Regions from separate parts of the Thalassotalea coralli genome, predicted to be linked through region 2. Evidence: predicted binding sites of a transcription regulator. Region 2 holds the regulator's gene; the other holds the start of a gene.

Region 1 (8,011 bases), on a different contig from region 2:
ATACTTTGCAACTGGCAGGGCATCAATGTATAGAAGCTGATTCTGGAGAAACGGCTTTAATTCAGCTAAAAGAACACAAAGTTGACTTAGTTGTTAGTGACGTGCAAATGGGCGGTATGTCAGGTTTAAATTTACTTAAATCAATCAAGACAAGTTACCCGAAAATGCCAGTGCTGATGATGACAGCATACGGAACGATTGATGACGCAGTACAAGCGATGAAAGATGGCGCTAGTAACTATATGGCAAAACCCTTTGCGCCAGAAGTATTATTAAATATGGTTAATCAATACATGCCGGTACAAAAACAAGATGTATTTGAGCCTGTGGTGGCAGATGCACAGAGTTTAGACTTATTGCGTTTGGCACAAAAAGTCGCCACAACAGAAGCGTCGGTCATGGTTTTAGGGCCTAGCGGGTCGGGTAAAGAAGTATTGGCGCAGTATATTCATAGCCAATCTGCGCGTGCAGACAAGCCTTTTGTTGCGATTAACTGTGCGGCTATTCCTGAAAATATGCTGGAAGCGACTTTATTTGGTTATGAAAAAGGCGCTTTTACGGGGGCGATCCAAGCATGCCCTGGTAAGTTTGAGCAAGCCCAAGGCGGCACCATATTACTCGATGAAATTACTGAAATGGATTTAGGCTTGCAGGCTAAAATTTTACGGGTTCTGCAAGAGCGCGAAGTTGAACGCCTTGCTGGTCGTAAAACCATTAAGTTAGACGTTCGTGTTATCGCCACAAGTAATAGAGATTTAAAAGACGCTGTAGCTGACGGCGTATTTCGTGAAGATTTATATTATCGACTTAATGTATTCCCATTAACTTGGTTACCACTAGCACAACGACGTGACGATATTGTGCCATTGGCACAGCATTTAATCGAAAGAGTATGCACTAAGCAACAGCAGTTAGTACCAGAGTTTACCGCGAGTGCGCGCAGTAAAATGCTCGCTTATGATTGGCCAGGTAATGTTCGTGAGTTAGACAATATTATGCAGCGAGCGCTTATTTTACATGGTGACGGTAAAATTGACGCGGGTGATCTTCTCATTGAAAACTTTGATACAGCTATTGTTACGCAACCCGCTACAGAAGAGCGCAGCGAAGACAAATTAGGAAGCGAATTAAAGCTACAAGAACATCAAATTATTCTAGATACCTTAATTGCTTGTCACGGCAGCCGCAAAGATGTTGCTGAACGATTAGGGATAAGCCCAAGAACCCTACGTTACAAAATCGCCAAAATGCGTGACTCAGGTATCGAAATTCCCGCGTAGTCTTTACTATTTGCTTTAATAGTTACCACTAAGTGCTGCCAGCTCTGTTTTGTTCCACACAGAGCTGGCGGCTACTTTTTATACTGCTTTACGTCTAGTCGATAAATTGACAACGTGAAATCACTTCCATATTCCTATTATTTTTAATTTAAATCAGTGTCTTAAGTTGGATTTTCTTTTTGGCACTAAGGTTGCATTAACACTTAATAACAATTGATTTCAAATTATTGACACAAGTGAGACAACCATGGATATCAAAGGCAATTCTCTGTATAGCCAAATGCAAAGTATGCAACTTGAGGCTATGGGTAATCGTACCAACAAAATCGCAAACTTAGAGGGCCTTGAGCAAGTTACTGCGCCTTCTCAAACTAACTCTACTTCTGGAGATTTTGCGAGTTTACTAAAACAAGCTGTTGATAAAGTGAATGATGTGCAATCTGAAGCTGGCGAAATGCGTACCCGATTTGAAATGGGTGACCGCAGCGTTTCGTTGGCCGACACCATGATTACGGCTTCTAAAGCCAGTATCGCTTTTGAAGCGACGGTAGAAGTTAGAAACAAGTTTGTCGAAGCGTACAAAGAAATCATGAGCATGCCAGTTTAATCGGCACAGTTACCAGAATAGCGCAATAACAAGTAGTAAAGCGGAGAAACGTCAGTGGCAGATACAACAAACACAGCACTAGCAACAGCAGACGGTGGTTCAGATCTAGTCGCATCTGACAATAAATCAGATGATATTATGGAGCAGAAGTCTGGCTTTGCTGCAGCGATGGGCAATGTCGACGTACTTCGTCAACTTACTTTGATAATGGCGTTAGCGATTTGTTTGGCAATTGCTGTGTTCGTTATTATGTGGGCTAACCAGCCTGAGTACCGCTACCTTGCTAAGCTTCCAACTGATCAGTTAATTAAAACCATGGATTTTCTTGATGCCAATGGTATCAAGGACTACAAACAAGAAAATAACACTATTTCTGTACCAGCAGATCAATACCAAGACATTAAGTTATTGTTAGCAAGAGAAGGGTTAACTGACGAGCCTTCAGCTGGTGAAGAAATTATCATGCAAGACATGGGCTTTGGTGTAAGTCAGCGTTTAGAGCGAGAGCGTTTAAAGCATTCTCGTGAACAGCAGCTTGCTCGCACGATTGAAGAATTACAAACGGTAAGTCGCGCACGTGTATTATTAGCGATTCCTCGCGACAACGTGTTTGCTAAACGTGAAAAGTCACCGTCTGCTACTGTGGTACTTACGCTAAGAAAAGGTCGCTTACTTTCGGAAGAAGAAGTTGATTCAATTGTTGATATTGTTGCTTCTGCCGTACAAAGCTTAGACCCAAATCGCGTTACAGTGACGGATCAAAATGGTCGTCTTCTAAATTCGGGCTCTCAAGACTCTATCTCTTCTCGCTCTCGTAAAGAATTTGAAATCGAGCAAAAGCGCGAACAAGAATACATGGAAAAAATTGATAGCATCATGATCCCTGTGGTTGGTTTAGGCAACTATACTGCCCAGGTTGATGTTACGATGGACTTTACTAATACCGAAGAAACACAACGTCGTTTCAACCCAGATTTACCTGCTCTTCGTAGTGAAATGAAAGTTGAAGATACGTCGATTGGTGGTAGCATCGGCGGTATTCCTGGTGCATTGACCAATCAACCGCCACTAGATTCTAATATTCCTGAAAACGCGGTTGGCACAGGCCAAAAGCAATCTATGCCGAGTCGCAAGCATTCAGAGTCAACGAAAAACTTTGAACTTGATGAGTCAATCAGCTACACCAAACAACAAACGGGCGTTATTCGCAGAATCAGTGTTTCGGTGGCGTTAGACTATTTATCGTCTGCTAATGCAGAAGGTGAAACAACAACGAATCCTCGCTCTGAGCAAGAATTAGCAAATATCCGCCGATTATTACAAGGCAGTATCGGCTTTAATATTCAACGTGGTGACACATTAGAAGTTGTGACCTTACCGTTTTCACGCATGGAAATGGAAGAAGCTGAATTATTGCCTTTTTATCAAGAAGCATGGTTCTTCAAAATTTTGAAACTTTCTATGGGTGCTTTAGTTATTATCATCTTGATACTAGCTGTAGTTCGTCCAATGCTGAAACGCTTAATTTACCCTGAGCAAGAGCCGCAAGATTATGGTGAAAAGTCTCTAGATTCACACGTTGATCTAGGTGATGAGACCATGGATATGCTAACATCAGACTTTGATGCGGGAGCGGTAGGGTTTGCTGCTGACGGTAGCTTACAATTACCTGATTTACACCGTGATGAAGACATTCTTAAGGCAGTTCGCGCATTAGTTGCTAATGAACCAGAACTGTCTTCTCAAGTAGTTAAAAGTTGGTTGAACGAAGATGAGTGATGAAACACAAGAACTAGCGCCAGTCCCAGCAGGGTTTGACGTAGACAAGTTAGATGGTGCCGAAAAAGCCGCTATTTTGTTACTGAGCTTATCGGAAGAAGATGCAGCGCAAATCCTAAAACACTTAGAGCCAAAACAAGTGCAGCAAGTGGGCATGGTAATGGCGGCAATGGAAGATTTTACTCAAGAGAAAATCACCGCCGTTCACAAGCTGTTTATCAATGAAATTCAAAACTTCAGTACCATAGGTTTCCAAAGTGAAGAGTTTGTTCGTAAAGCGTTAACAGCAGCCTTAGGTGAAGATAAAGCGGGCAACCTGATTGATCAAATCGTTATGGGTGGCGGTGCTAAAGGTTTAGATTCGTTGAAATGGATGGACTCAAAGCAAGTTGCCAACATTATTCGAAACGAGCATCCTCAAATTCAAACAATTGTATTGTCTTACTTAGAGCCTGAACAATCAGCAGAAATCTTAGGTCAGTTTGCAGAGAAAACACGCCTAGACTTAATGATGCGTATCGCTAACCTTGAGGAAGTTCAACCGGCGGCATTACAAGAGTTGAATGAAATTATGGAGAAACAATTCGCGGGTCAAGCCGGTGCGCAAGCAGCGAAAATGGGCGGCTTGAAAGCGGCAGCTGACATCATGAACTACTTAGATACCAACATTGAAGGCATGTTGATGGATTCGATTCGTGAGCACGATGAAGAAATGAGCCAACAAATCCAAGATCTGATGTTTGTATTTGAAAACTTAGCTGATGTAGACGACCGAGGCATACAGGCAATCTTGCGTGAAGTGCAACAAGACGCATTAATGAAAGCCATTAAAGGTGCTGATGATGCGCTCAAAGATAAGATCATGTCTAATATGTCTAAACGTGCTGCTGAAATGATGGCTGACGACCTAGAAGCTATGGGACCTGTCCGTATTAGTGAAGTGGAAGCTGCACAGAAAGAAATTTTATCAATTGCTCGACGCTTATCTGACGCAGGTGAAATTATGCTTGGTGGCGCAGGCGGTGGTGATGAGTTCTTATAATCTAGAGTTTAAGAGCTTTTTCAAAATATAGTTCAACAGCACACTTAATAGCAGTTAGTAGACGATGAAAAATTTTACCAATGCAAATTTGCAGAAAAAAGTAATCAAGCCCGAACAAGCTGAATCGACAGATGTTTGGTCGCTGCCGTCTGTTGAACAAGTGATCCCGGAAGACCAGCAAAAGACTAACGCCTTAGGAAAAAAGCCGACATGGCGCTATGAAGCGCCGGAAGAAGTGGAAGAAGAGGTTCAACCGCTTACGGCAGAAGAGATTGAAGAAATTCGTCAAGCGGCATATCAAGAAGGCTTTAACCAAGGCAAAGAAGAAGGATTTAGCGCAGGTTTTGATGAAGGTCAAAAAGCCGGATTTGAGGACGGAACGACTAAAGGACACGAGCAAGGACTAGCGCAAGGGCTAGAAGAAGGCCAAACACAAATAGCCGAACTTGCTAGTCAGTGGCAACAGCTCAATGAGCAGTTGTTTCAGCCGTTAAACGTGGTTGAAAACCAAGTAGAGCAAGAGTTAATCACATTAGTAGCGCAACTTACACAGGCAATTACCCACCACGAAGCAAAAACAAACCCTGATATATTATTGTCTGCCATTAGCGAGGGAATGAAAGCTTTACCGAGTAAAGAGCCGCAAACACAAATCTTACTTCATCCTGAAGACATTCAACTGGTTTCTCAGCAATTTGGCGAAGAGCATATCCAAGAGCAGGGCTGGCGTTTACTACCCGCACCTCAACTAGCACGTGGTAGTTGCCAAATAGAAAACAGTACTTCAAATATAGATCTATCAATAAAATCCCGTATTAACGATGTGTTGGAATCTTTCTTGCAACAGGCTTTACATCAATAAGCAGTAAGCCAAAGTGTCAATTTTTTGATGATAGACGTTCAACGTATAACTCAACGACTTAATAACAGCCAACAATTTGTGCACCCTCATTCATTGTCGGTTGCTGGCCGTTTAGTTCGCGTTGTCGGTTTAACGCTAGAAGCGGTTGGTGTCAAAGCCCCAGTAGGAAGCCAGTGTTTAGTTGAAACAGCACAAGGTGATCTTATCGCTGAAGTGGTTGGCTTCTCTAAAGACATTACCTTTTTAATGCCAGAGCAAAGCCTGCAAGGTGTGTTACCTGGTGCCCGCGTATTACCGTTATCGACTAAATCACGACTACCTCTGTCGATGGATTTACTCGGTCGAGTTGTTGATGGCGTGGGTAAACCACTAGACGGTTTAGGTCCTATTAAACCAGCAGAAGGTTATGTGAGAGACGCCAAGCCAATAAACCCTCTTGCTAGGCGCGCAATCAGTCAGCCTCTTGATGTGGGCGTGCGTGCAATAAATAGCTTTATTACCGTTGGCCAAGGCCAGCGAATGGGACTATTTGCTGGTTCTGGTGTCGGTAAAAGTGTGCTATTGGGTATGATGACACGCGGAACTACGGCTGACGTTATTGTTGTAGGCTTAGTAGGTGAACGTGGTCGAGAAGTTAAAGAGTTTATTGACGAGATTTTAGGTGAACAAGGGCGAGCGAGATCTGTTGTCGTCGCAGCACCTGCCGACTGTTCGCCGCTAATGCGCTTAAAAGGTTGTGAAACTGCGGTGCAAATTGCCGAATATTTTCGTGACCAAGGGCTAAATGTTTTATTACTTATCGACTCTATTACTCGTTACGCCCAGGCACAACGTGAAATTGCCCTAGCCGTTGGTGAACCACCTGCAACTAAAGGCTACCCACCTTCAGTATTTTCTAAGCTTCCTCAATTGGTGGAAAGAGCAGGTAATGGTGGTGATGGGCAAGGTTCTATTACTGCGTTCTTCACCGTTTTAACTGAAGGTGACGATTTGCAAGATCCTATCGCTGATGCGGCTAGAGCGATTCTAGATGGCCACATTGTATTGGCGCGTGAGCTCGCTGATTCGGGACATTTTCCGGCCATAGATATCGAATCGTCAATTTCTCGTGTCATGCCAATGGTTACCAGCGAAGAGCATCAAGATTTGGCGAGAAATCTCAAGCAGTTTTATTCACTTTATCAACAGAATAAAGACCTGATTTCAATTGGTGCTTATAGTAAAGGAACTGACCCGCGCATAGACCAAGCGATTCAATTGCTACCGGTAATAAATTTCTTTTTGCAGCAAAAAATGCATGATGTTGTTCCTTATGATCAAAGCTTGGCACAACTTCAGGAAATTACGGGCGCTGCACAAGCCCATGCTCAACAAGCAGCGACACAAGCTCCTCAGCAGTAGCAGGGTTAGTTAATAATGGCATCGAAACAACTTCAAACATTGTTAAAAGTAGAAACTGATAAAGAACGCTATGCGGTGGAGCAACTGCAACTTGCCGAAAAAGATTATCAGGATAACTTGTTGCGCTTAGAGAGTGTTGGCCAATTTAGATTGGAATACATGAAAAGGCTCAATGGCAGAGCATTAGAGGGCGTTGATAGTGCTACGTACAGACATTTTCACGCCTTTGTTAGCAAGCTTGATAATGCTGCCGAGCAAGTTGAGGTAGCGATTAAACAGGCTAAAGCGCTTGCTGAGCAAAAACGGGGAATGTGGATGGTTCAGCGACAAAAAGTTCAGGCGGTAGAAAAATTAATTGAAAAGCAAGAATTGCTTGCTAAAAAGAAAGCCGACCGAATGGAACAAAAAATGTTTGATGAAATTGCGACTCAGCAATTTGTCCGTCGTCAAATGAATTACTAGAACATAAATGGAACAATTTTTGCTTCGTTAACAAACGATAGCGGTTAAATGGTGAGAGTTCGGTAGTATTTTCACATTTAATTTTAGTATTTCTACCCAAAACTGTGAATAGGTGAACTATGAATAAGATAAGCGTGCTTGCAATTGATATCGCTAAAAACCCTGATACTTTAGGGGCTACATCGAATTCAGAATCTACTTACCAAGACAATACCTTTCAAGAAAAAGGCGACAAGTTTTCTTCTTTGATGGCTGAAAACAGTGAAAGTAGAAATGCTAAAGGCGGCAAACAGGAAACCGACCAGCACGGTAAACCACTGCCGTCAGACAATGTTAACGCACAAGAAAATCCGCGTAAATCAGAAACCCAGCAAGTTGTTGAAGCCGATACCAAAACAAGTCAACAACGCGATACTGAGCAAATTCAAACGCAAGAACCAGTTACAACCGATACTGATAAAACTAAGACACAACGAGTTGATAGTGACGCAGAACAACTTCTCGCCTTTATCGCTGCTTCAAGTGAAACTTCGGTTGAGCATCAAGAAACTTCAAAGAATGACAAGTTTACTCAGCCG
Region 2 (8,011 bases):
AATATACCTCGGTTGATGACTGTTCTGGCTTAGCGGATAAAGAACTGCTAGCAATGGACCCGCCTGACCTAGATTTATATCACCCGAAAGTTTTATCTACTGATGAAGCCATTGACATTGCTAAATCGTGTGAAGTGGCAGGTTTAAATCATGACAAGCGTATCGGTAACTCTGACGGTGCCACATTAGCAAGTTTTGAAGGCTTTAAAGTGTACGGTAATAGCCACGGACAAATTGTTGGCTACCCTAGTAGTCGTCATAGCTTGAGCTGTGTGATGATTGCCAATGAAGCAGATGAAATGCAGCGCGATTACGCCTATTCTATCAATCGTAAATTCGACTTATTAGAAAAGCCTGAAGATATCGGCATAAAGGCGGCAATTGAAGCAACATCACGTTTAAATGCGCAAAAATTGCCAACAGGGAAAGTTCCTGTCATGTTCCGTGCTGATATTGCTAACGGTTTTTGGGGACATCTTATTGCCGCTATTAGCGGTGGAAACTTATACCGTAAATCGTCTTTCTTAGTTGATTCTATTGGTAAGCAGCTTTTTCCTGAGTTTCTAACGATTTCAGAGCGTCCACAAATTAAAGGCGCATTAGCGAGTAGTGCTTTTGATAGCGAAGGCGTAGCAACACAAGATCGCGAAATTATCACTGACGGTGCGCTAGCAACTTATTTGTTAACGAGTTATTCAGCACGCAAGTTAGGCTTACAAACAACAGGTCATGCTGGCGGTATTCACAACTGGCAAGTGTCGGCAAATGGCGGTGATTTTAAGCAAATGCTTAAAACACTAGGCACTGGCTTATTGGTAACAGAGCTAATGGGGCAGGGCGTTAATATCGTAAATGGTGACTATTCTCGCGGTGCTGCTGGCTTTTGGGTAGAAAACGGCGAAATTGCCTATCCTGTGTCAGAAATTACTATTGCAGGTAAGCTACAAGATATGTTCTCAGGGTTAGTTGCTGTAGGTAGCGATACTGACTTAAAAGGTGCGATTCACACCGGCTCTGTACTTATTAACGAATTACAAGTAGCAGGAAACTAGTCGTAACTAGTTTCTGTGGCTCATAACTATGCTGGCTTGCAACAATTTTGGCTTGCAACATTGTTAGTTCTTAAAGGGGAAATGTTAAGTATTAACCCAATAACAATGTTGCAGTGCCTAAGAACGCAAAAATACCCACTACATCCGTAATCGTTGTTAGGATAACGCTACCCGCGAGCGCTGGGTCAATATTCATTCGTTTAAGCATTAACGGAATAACCACACCAGCTACACCAGCAGCCGTCATATTCATCAACATGGCAAAGGCTATGATGCTACCTAAGGTGACGTCTTGTTTCCAAATACCCACAACAAGCCCTATCAGTAGCGCCCAAATAATGCCATTTAAGAAGCCGATAGCGAGTTCTTTATAAAGTAAAATTTTCGAGTTACTTTCACCAACATGGCCCAAAGCAATACCACGAATAACCAGGGTAAGTGTTTGGTTACCTGCAACGCCGCCCATACTTGGCACTAAGGTATTTAAGATCGCCAGAATGGCTAACTGGCTTAAGATGTCTTCGAACATCGCTGATACAGCTACAGCGAATAAAGCGGTAATTAAGTTTACACCCAGCCAGATAGAGCGCTGTTGTGTACTTTTAACAACAGGGGCAAAGGTATCGGCTTCGTCATCTAGACCCGCCATACTCATCATCGAGTGTTCTGCTTCTTCACGGATGATATCAACGATATCATCGACCGTAATACGACCTACTAGGCGGCCTTCTTCATCGATAACTGGGGCAGAGAACCAGTCAAATCGTTCGAACAGCTGAGCAACTTCTGTCTCAGGCATATCAACGGTGACAGCTTCAACTTCGGCATCGATAAGGTTTGAAACTGTAGTTTCAGGCTTCGCTGTGACAATTGCTTGTAGTGAAATAGCGCCGATAAAGCGGTCTTTTCTGTCTACAACATAGAAGGAGTCAGTTGACTCAGGCAATTCGCCTTTTAATCTTAAATAGCGTAAAACCACATCCACCGTTACGTCAGGGCGGATAGTGATAGTATCGGTATTCATGATACCGCCAGCGGTATCTTCTTCGTAAGCAAGTGCCTGCTCTACGCGACTCCTGTCTTGCGAGTCCATGGAGCTAAGTACTTCACGATAAACGCTATCAGGTAGCGTTCTTAATACTTCTGCGAGGTCATCTACATCCATGCCTTCAGCAACTTCGGCAAGCTTTTCCGGCCGGATGTTTTTTAAGATGCCTTTACGAACTTCTTCATTAAGCTCTTCGAGGACTTCACCGTGATGATCTGGGTCGATAAGTTGCCACAGTACGGTACGTGTTTTCGTTGGAGATGATTCGAGTAGTAGTGCCAAGTCATATGCAGGCATGTTCTGCATTAACTTGCGCACATAGACAAACATACCGCTACCAAGTGCTTCGTTAACTTGCTGCAGCTTTTGTTGACTATAATCTTGTTCTGACAATTCCGGCATCTTGTTGTCCTATGCCTTCATACCAATTGAGGTAAATATCTACTTCAATCAGTATCACTACACGAATATTGAATAATCTTTGAAAAAGGTGACACTTTTACTATCAAACGTTATTTTTTCTTGATGAAAATAACTGGTTCACCAATGCAGGTTAAACAGTAAATACTGCGTTACCAACTACAATAGTTTATCTCAACTATCTGGTTTTATCAGCTTTTTTCTTGATGCTAGCGAATTTAACCGCGTAACTTAGTGGATAGGGGAATGGTAAAGTTATTGAAAATTACTGTTCTTCATCGAAATTGTCAGTAAAAAGCTTGTTTATGGCAAACATCGCTTGTTCTGCATCTTTTCCGCTGGCGTGAACTTTTACTGTTTTTCCTTGGCTTCCTGCTAATAACATTAATCCCATCACGCTATTAGCATCTGCCGTGTTTTCTTCTAGCTCGATTTGAATATCTGCCGTAAATTGCTGGCACAGTTGAGCAAGCTTAGTCGCCGCTCGGGCATGAAGCCCAAGTTTATTGGTGATTAAGATATCTTTCGAGATGGTCATTAATGCACGAGCCTTTACGTTGACGCAACGTTTAAGTCTCGGTGTCGAGCTTGCACGTCTGCGCGTTCTTTTTTCAGGTTATTTGTGAGTAATTCCGCAATGTATACGGATCTGTGTTTTCCGCCAGTACAGCCAATAGCAATAGTAATATAGCTGCGGTTATTGCGCTCTAGGTGAGGTAACCAGGTCATCATAAAGCTGTTAATTTGCCAAACAAATTTAGTGACAATTGGCTGGCTTGCAAGAAAGTCGATTACAGGTTGATCTAGTCCGGTATAAGGCTTTAAGTCTTTTTCCCAAAATGGGTTAGGTAAGAAGCGAGCGTCGAAAACAAAGTCAGCGTCTTTCGGCACACCATGTTTAAACCCAAAAGATTCAAATACCACTACCATATTGCCAGTGGTTTTACCCAAAATACGTTCACGAATAAGATCAGCAAGCTGGTGAGGGGTTAACTGGCTAGTATTAATGTATAAGTTAGCGCGTGATGAAATAGGCTCTAATAGCTTTTTCTCAAGAGAAATTGCCTGATCTAACGCGATGTTTTGCTTGATAAGCGGATGCAAACGTCTGGTTTCACTAAAGCGTTTTATCAGGTCGTTATCGTCAGCGTCTAAGTAAACAATACTTAATTCTACTGCGCTTGGTAAGTAGTCGATAATTTCAGAAACATCAGACGGGTCATCAGGTAAATTTCGAACATCCAAACTCACCGCAACGGTTTCGTAATCATTGATTACCGTATGCGTAAGTGCTGGTAGCAAGTTAACAGGAATGTTATCAACACAGTAATATCCTAAATCTTCAAGTACACGAAGGGCTACTGTCTTGCCCGAGCCAGAACGTCCGCTGACGATGGTGAGTTTCATGTTGTAATTCCGTTTTTATTGTTCGGCTTGTGTTATAAATTGAAAGAGTGCTTTATCGCTGTCACATTTTCGCACTTGTTTGACGACTTTTTTATTACCAAATAATTTTGCGATACTTTGTAATGTTGAAAGGTGTTCCTGACATTGCTGCTCGGGAACAAATAAGGCGACAAAAATATCAACAGGGCGGTTATCTATCGCGTCAAATTCAATAGGGTGTTCAGTTGTTGCTACCACTAACATCACTTTTTCACTATCAGCTAACCGGCCATGAGGAATGGCAATACCGTTGCCGATACCCGTTGAGCCCATTTTTTCACGCTGCATTAAACTTTCAAGTAAGGTGTAGGTATTCATTTCAACTGCATTTTCTGCAGCTTTTTCACAAATGATTTCTAGGATTCTTTTTTTACTAGTAGCAGGAACTGCACATAAAGTGCAGTTCTCTGTCATGATGTCGGATATTTTCATTGAAGTTGAAACTAGTGTTGGCTTATTTTGCCTTTATATTTGAGGATTTGTTTATCGAGTTTGTTCACTAAAGAATCAATAGAAGCATACATGTCTTCATTCTGTGCTTTGGCGTGAACTTCGGTACCGTTTAAATGAACAGTTGCTTCCGCAATTTGGTTGAGCTTCTCTACGGTAAGTACTACATAGACATTGTTGATGTGATCAAAATGTCGCTCAAGCTTTGCAAACTTTTTATTAACGCTATCGCGCATAGGTTCAGTGATTTCTACATGGTGTCCAGCAAGATTAATTTGCATAAGCTCTCATCCTTCTTTCAAGGTTTACAGTAAACTTTTACGCTGATTAGACGGTGGAATGCCTAGAGACTCTCTATATTTGGCTATGGTCCGTCTTGCAACGTTTATGCCCTGCTCAGCTAACAACTCAGCCATTTTACTATCGCTCAGTGGTTTCGCTGGCACTTCTGCTGCGACCAGCTTTTTAATTAAAGCTCTGATCGCAGTGGAAGAACACTCTCCGCCATTTTCCGTACTCACATGGCTAGAGAAGAAATATTTTAGTTCAAATATCCCGCGTGGGGTGTGCATGTATTTTTGTGTGGTTACACGTGAAATCGTAGATTCATGCATATCTACAGCTTCGGCAATGTCGTTAAGAACCATTGGGCGCATAGCTTCTGGGCCATGCTCAAAGAACCCTTGTTGGCGCTGAACAATGCAGTTACTTACTTTTAATAGTGTATCGTTACGGCTTTCTAAGCTCTTGATAAACCATTTGGCTTCTTGCAAATTAGAACGAATAAATTGGCTATCGTTAGAATTTTTCATCGAACGCGCCATAGAAGCATATTGTTGGTTTACTGAAAGGCGAGGCGCAGTATCTGGATTTAGTTCAACCACCCAACGACCATTTTTCTTTTCAACAGATACATCAGGAATAATGTATTGCTCTTCTTGTTTGATCACTGAGTCGCCCGGTCTAGGATCTAGTGACTGGATCAAACGAATAATTTCGCGTAATTGGTCTTCTTTCAAGCGTGTCTTACGCATGATGGTGCGATAGTCACGGTTACCTAGTAAGTCAATGTGCTCGCCAATGATTAGCTTGGCTTCTTCTAGCCAAGGCGTATCTTTATCAAATTGGTTTAATTGAATAATTAGACACTCAGGAATAGAGCGGGCACCGACACCAACTGGATCGAATACGTTGATGCGCTTAAGCACAGCTTCTACTTCATCCAATTCAACATCTTCTAAGCCAAGAGATTCTAAAATATCTTCGGTGGTTACCGTTAAATAACCGGCATCGTCAATAGCGTCGATAATTGCCATTGCGATGGCTTCGTCGGTCTCAGTAAATGGTGTTAATTCCATTTGCCAGCGAAGGTGATCTTGAATGGAGTCTGTGGTTTCACCTTGATAAACAAAATCTTCTGAAGGAGCAGCGGCACCTGTATTTGATACGCCTGCACTGAAACTTTCATCCCAAGTGGTGTCTATATTCAGCTCTTCTGGAATATCAGACTTATCCATTGCTTCTGTTGTGCTGATTTCATCAATGGTTGGCGAGGCGTCTTCAGAGCCATCATTCGCCGTAGGCGTTTCCGTTGTTTCAGAAAAAGCTTGTTCTAAATTATCAGGCTGAGATTCTTGGTTAGCGGAAGCTGCTTCGTCAACTTCTAATAAAGGATTGCTTTCAAGCGCTTCTTGAATTTCTTGTTGTAGATCCAACGTTGACAGCTGCAACAATTTTATCGCTTGTTGCAACTGAGGTGTCATAGTCAGTTGTTGTCCAATACGGAGTTGAAGACTAGGGCGCATTTATCTAATTCTTATCCTTTCCAAGGTTATTGGTTTTGTTTTTTTAACAGCTTATCACAACTATAACGTGAATTGCTCTCCAAGATATACATCTCGTACCTGTTGATTCGCTAAAATTTGATCTGCATTCCCTTGAGCGATTAATTCTCCATGACTGACGATATAAGCATGTTCACACACATCGAGGGTTTCACGTACATTGTGGTCAGTAATTAGAATACCAATTCCCTTGTTCTTTAAGTGTAGAATAATTTTCTTAATATCACCGACAGAAATTGGGTCTACGCCAGCAAAGGGTTCATCTAGCAATATAAATTTAGGATCAGCCGCTAACGCACGAGCAATTTCTACGCGACGACGCTCACCGCCAGATAGGCTCATGCCTGTGTTTTCGGTAATGTGACCGATATTAAATTCTTCAACTAAGTGTTCGAGTTTTTCTTCTCGCTCGATAGCGTTCAGATCTTTACGTGTTTCTAAGATAGCCATAATGTTCTGATAAACAGTTAGCTTTCTAAAAATCGAGGCTTCTTGTGGCAGATAGCCAATGCCTCGACGCGCGCGCTCATGCATAGGCAATAGTGTAAGGTCTTCACCATCTAAGGTGATCTTGCCTTTGTCATTGTTAACAAGGCCAACAATCATGTAAAAGGACGTGGTTTTGCCAGCGCCGTTAGGGCCAAGTAAACCAACAATTTGCCCGGCTTCAACAGATAAGCCAACGTTTTTTACAACTTGGCGGCCTTTATATGATTTAGCTAGATTGCTAGCACTTAACACTGCACTCATTTTTTAAGCTTTTCCAGTTGTTTCGGCTGAAGAGTGGTTTGTACTCGTTCGTTGTCTTTACTATCTGCAAGCACTTGCTCAGTTAGAAGGTTATAGGTAATCACGCTACTTTTTACCATGCTTCCTGCTTGCCTTAATTCTGCATTACCCGAAATGACTATAGTATTTTTTGCCGGCTCGTAAGTAATCTCATTGGCTTGTAAATAAATAGGCGTACCATCTTCTAAAATTTGCTCGAAGGTTGCTGGAGACCCTTTTGCGATATAGGTTTTTGGCTCTGAATCTGGATTTGATAACACTTGAACGAGATCTGCTTTTATTTTTAAGCTGCCTTGTGTAATGACGACATTGTCGATGTAGCTAAATATTTTATTTTTTAGATCGCCAGCAGAACGCGATGCGTCAACGTGTATTTTTTGCTTAAGGTCGTCATCGGCAGCAAAGCCGTTTACTGAAAAAGTCGCACAAAGAATGACTGCCAGTAACCTATTGCGCTTGTTTGAAATAATTCGTTTTATCATGTTTCGTCAACGTTATTTGTTTAGTATTTAAATCGACGATAAGTCCTGCGCCATACATCACAAAATCGGCGCCCTTAAGTTCGATATTCTGTTTGGAACTAATGATGTTGGTACTGAGATCCAGTTCCAAGTCAGTTCCGTGTATTTCTTTAATTATACTGTCTTCGTCGGTAGCTACCAACAAAACATCTTGTTCTAGCTGTACGCGATGATTACCAAATAATGTGCCTTCTTTAGCACTTATTTCCCAAGGCTTGTCACCACTTTTTGGGAACAGAGTATATTTAGGTAGCTCAAAATATGTGACTGCAAGCTCGCTGTAATGTTCCATTTTTAGTGCATCTATCTTATAAGATAACTTGCCACTTTGAGCGAACGCTTTACTGCTTAATTGCTCTGCAACGAAGTCCGGGTTCATCGCATAGTCTTCATTATTTGCTTGTTCTAGGTCTTTTTCAAACCATTCAAAAACGCCGTAAA

Evidence for each region. The regulator sigma-54, encoded in region 2, starts transcription at its own class of promoters, with help from an activator protein. The targets are predictions, from matches to a motif close to GTTGGCACGNNNNTNGNNT.
Region 1: fliE (flagellar hook-basal body complex protein FliE) is a predicted target of sigma-54. The motif match lies at 1,459-1,477, and genes of this name have one in related genera.

Annotation. Positions count from the first base shown of each region.
Region 1 is NZ_JBVVBK010000001.1:343,615-351,625, forward strand. Features, by position in the region: gene ACOB80_RS01485 (sigma-54-dependent transcriptional regulator) at 1-1,280, shown strand, start outside; gene fliE (flagellar hook-basal body complex protein FliE) at 1,528-1,887, shown strand; gene fliF (flagellar basal-body MS-ring/collar protein FliF) at 1,942-3,666, shown strand; gene fliG (flagellar motor switch protein FliG) at 3,659-4,708, shown strand; gene fliH (flagellar assembly protein FliH) at 4,773-5,570, shown strand; gene fliI (flagellar protein export ATPase FliI) at 5,598-6,971, shown strand; gene fliJ (flagellar export protein FliJ) at 6,987-7,433, shown strand; gene ACOB80_RS01520 (flagellar hook-length control protein FliK) at 7,553-8,011, shown strand, end outside.
Region 2 is NZ_JBVVBK010000007.1:284,084-292,094, forward strand. Features, by position in the region: gene pmbA (metalloprotease PmbA) at 1-1,052, shown strand, start outside; gene mgtE (magnesium transporter) at 1,144-2,502, opposite strand; gene ACOB80_RS17880 (HPr family phosphocarrier protein) at 2,786-3,058, opposite strand; gene rapZ (RNase adapter RapZ) at 3,073-3,927, opposite strand; gene ptsN (PTS IIA-like nitrogen regulatory protein PtsN) at 3,943-4,398, opposite strand; gene hpf (ribosome hibernation promoting factor) at 4,410-4,697, opposite strand; gene ACOB80_RS17900 (RNA polymerase factor sigma-54) at 4,722-6,221, opposite strand; gene lptB (LPS export ABC transporter ATP-binding protein) at 6,282-7,010, opposite strand; gene lptA (lipopolysaccharide transport periplasmic protein LptA) at 7,007-7,531, opposite strand; gene lptC (LPS export ABC transporter periplasmic protein LptC) at 7,497-8,011, opposite strand, start outside.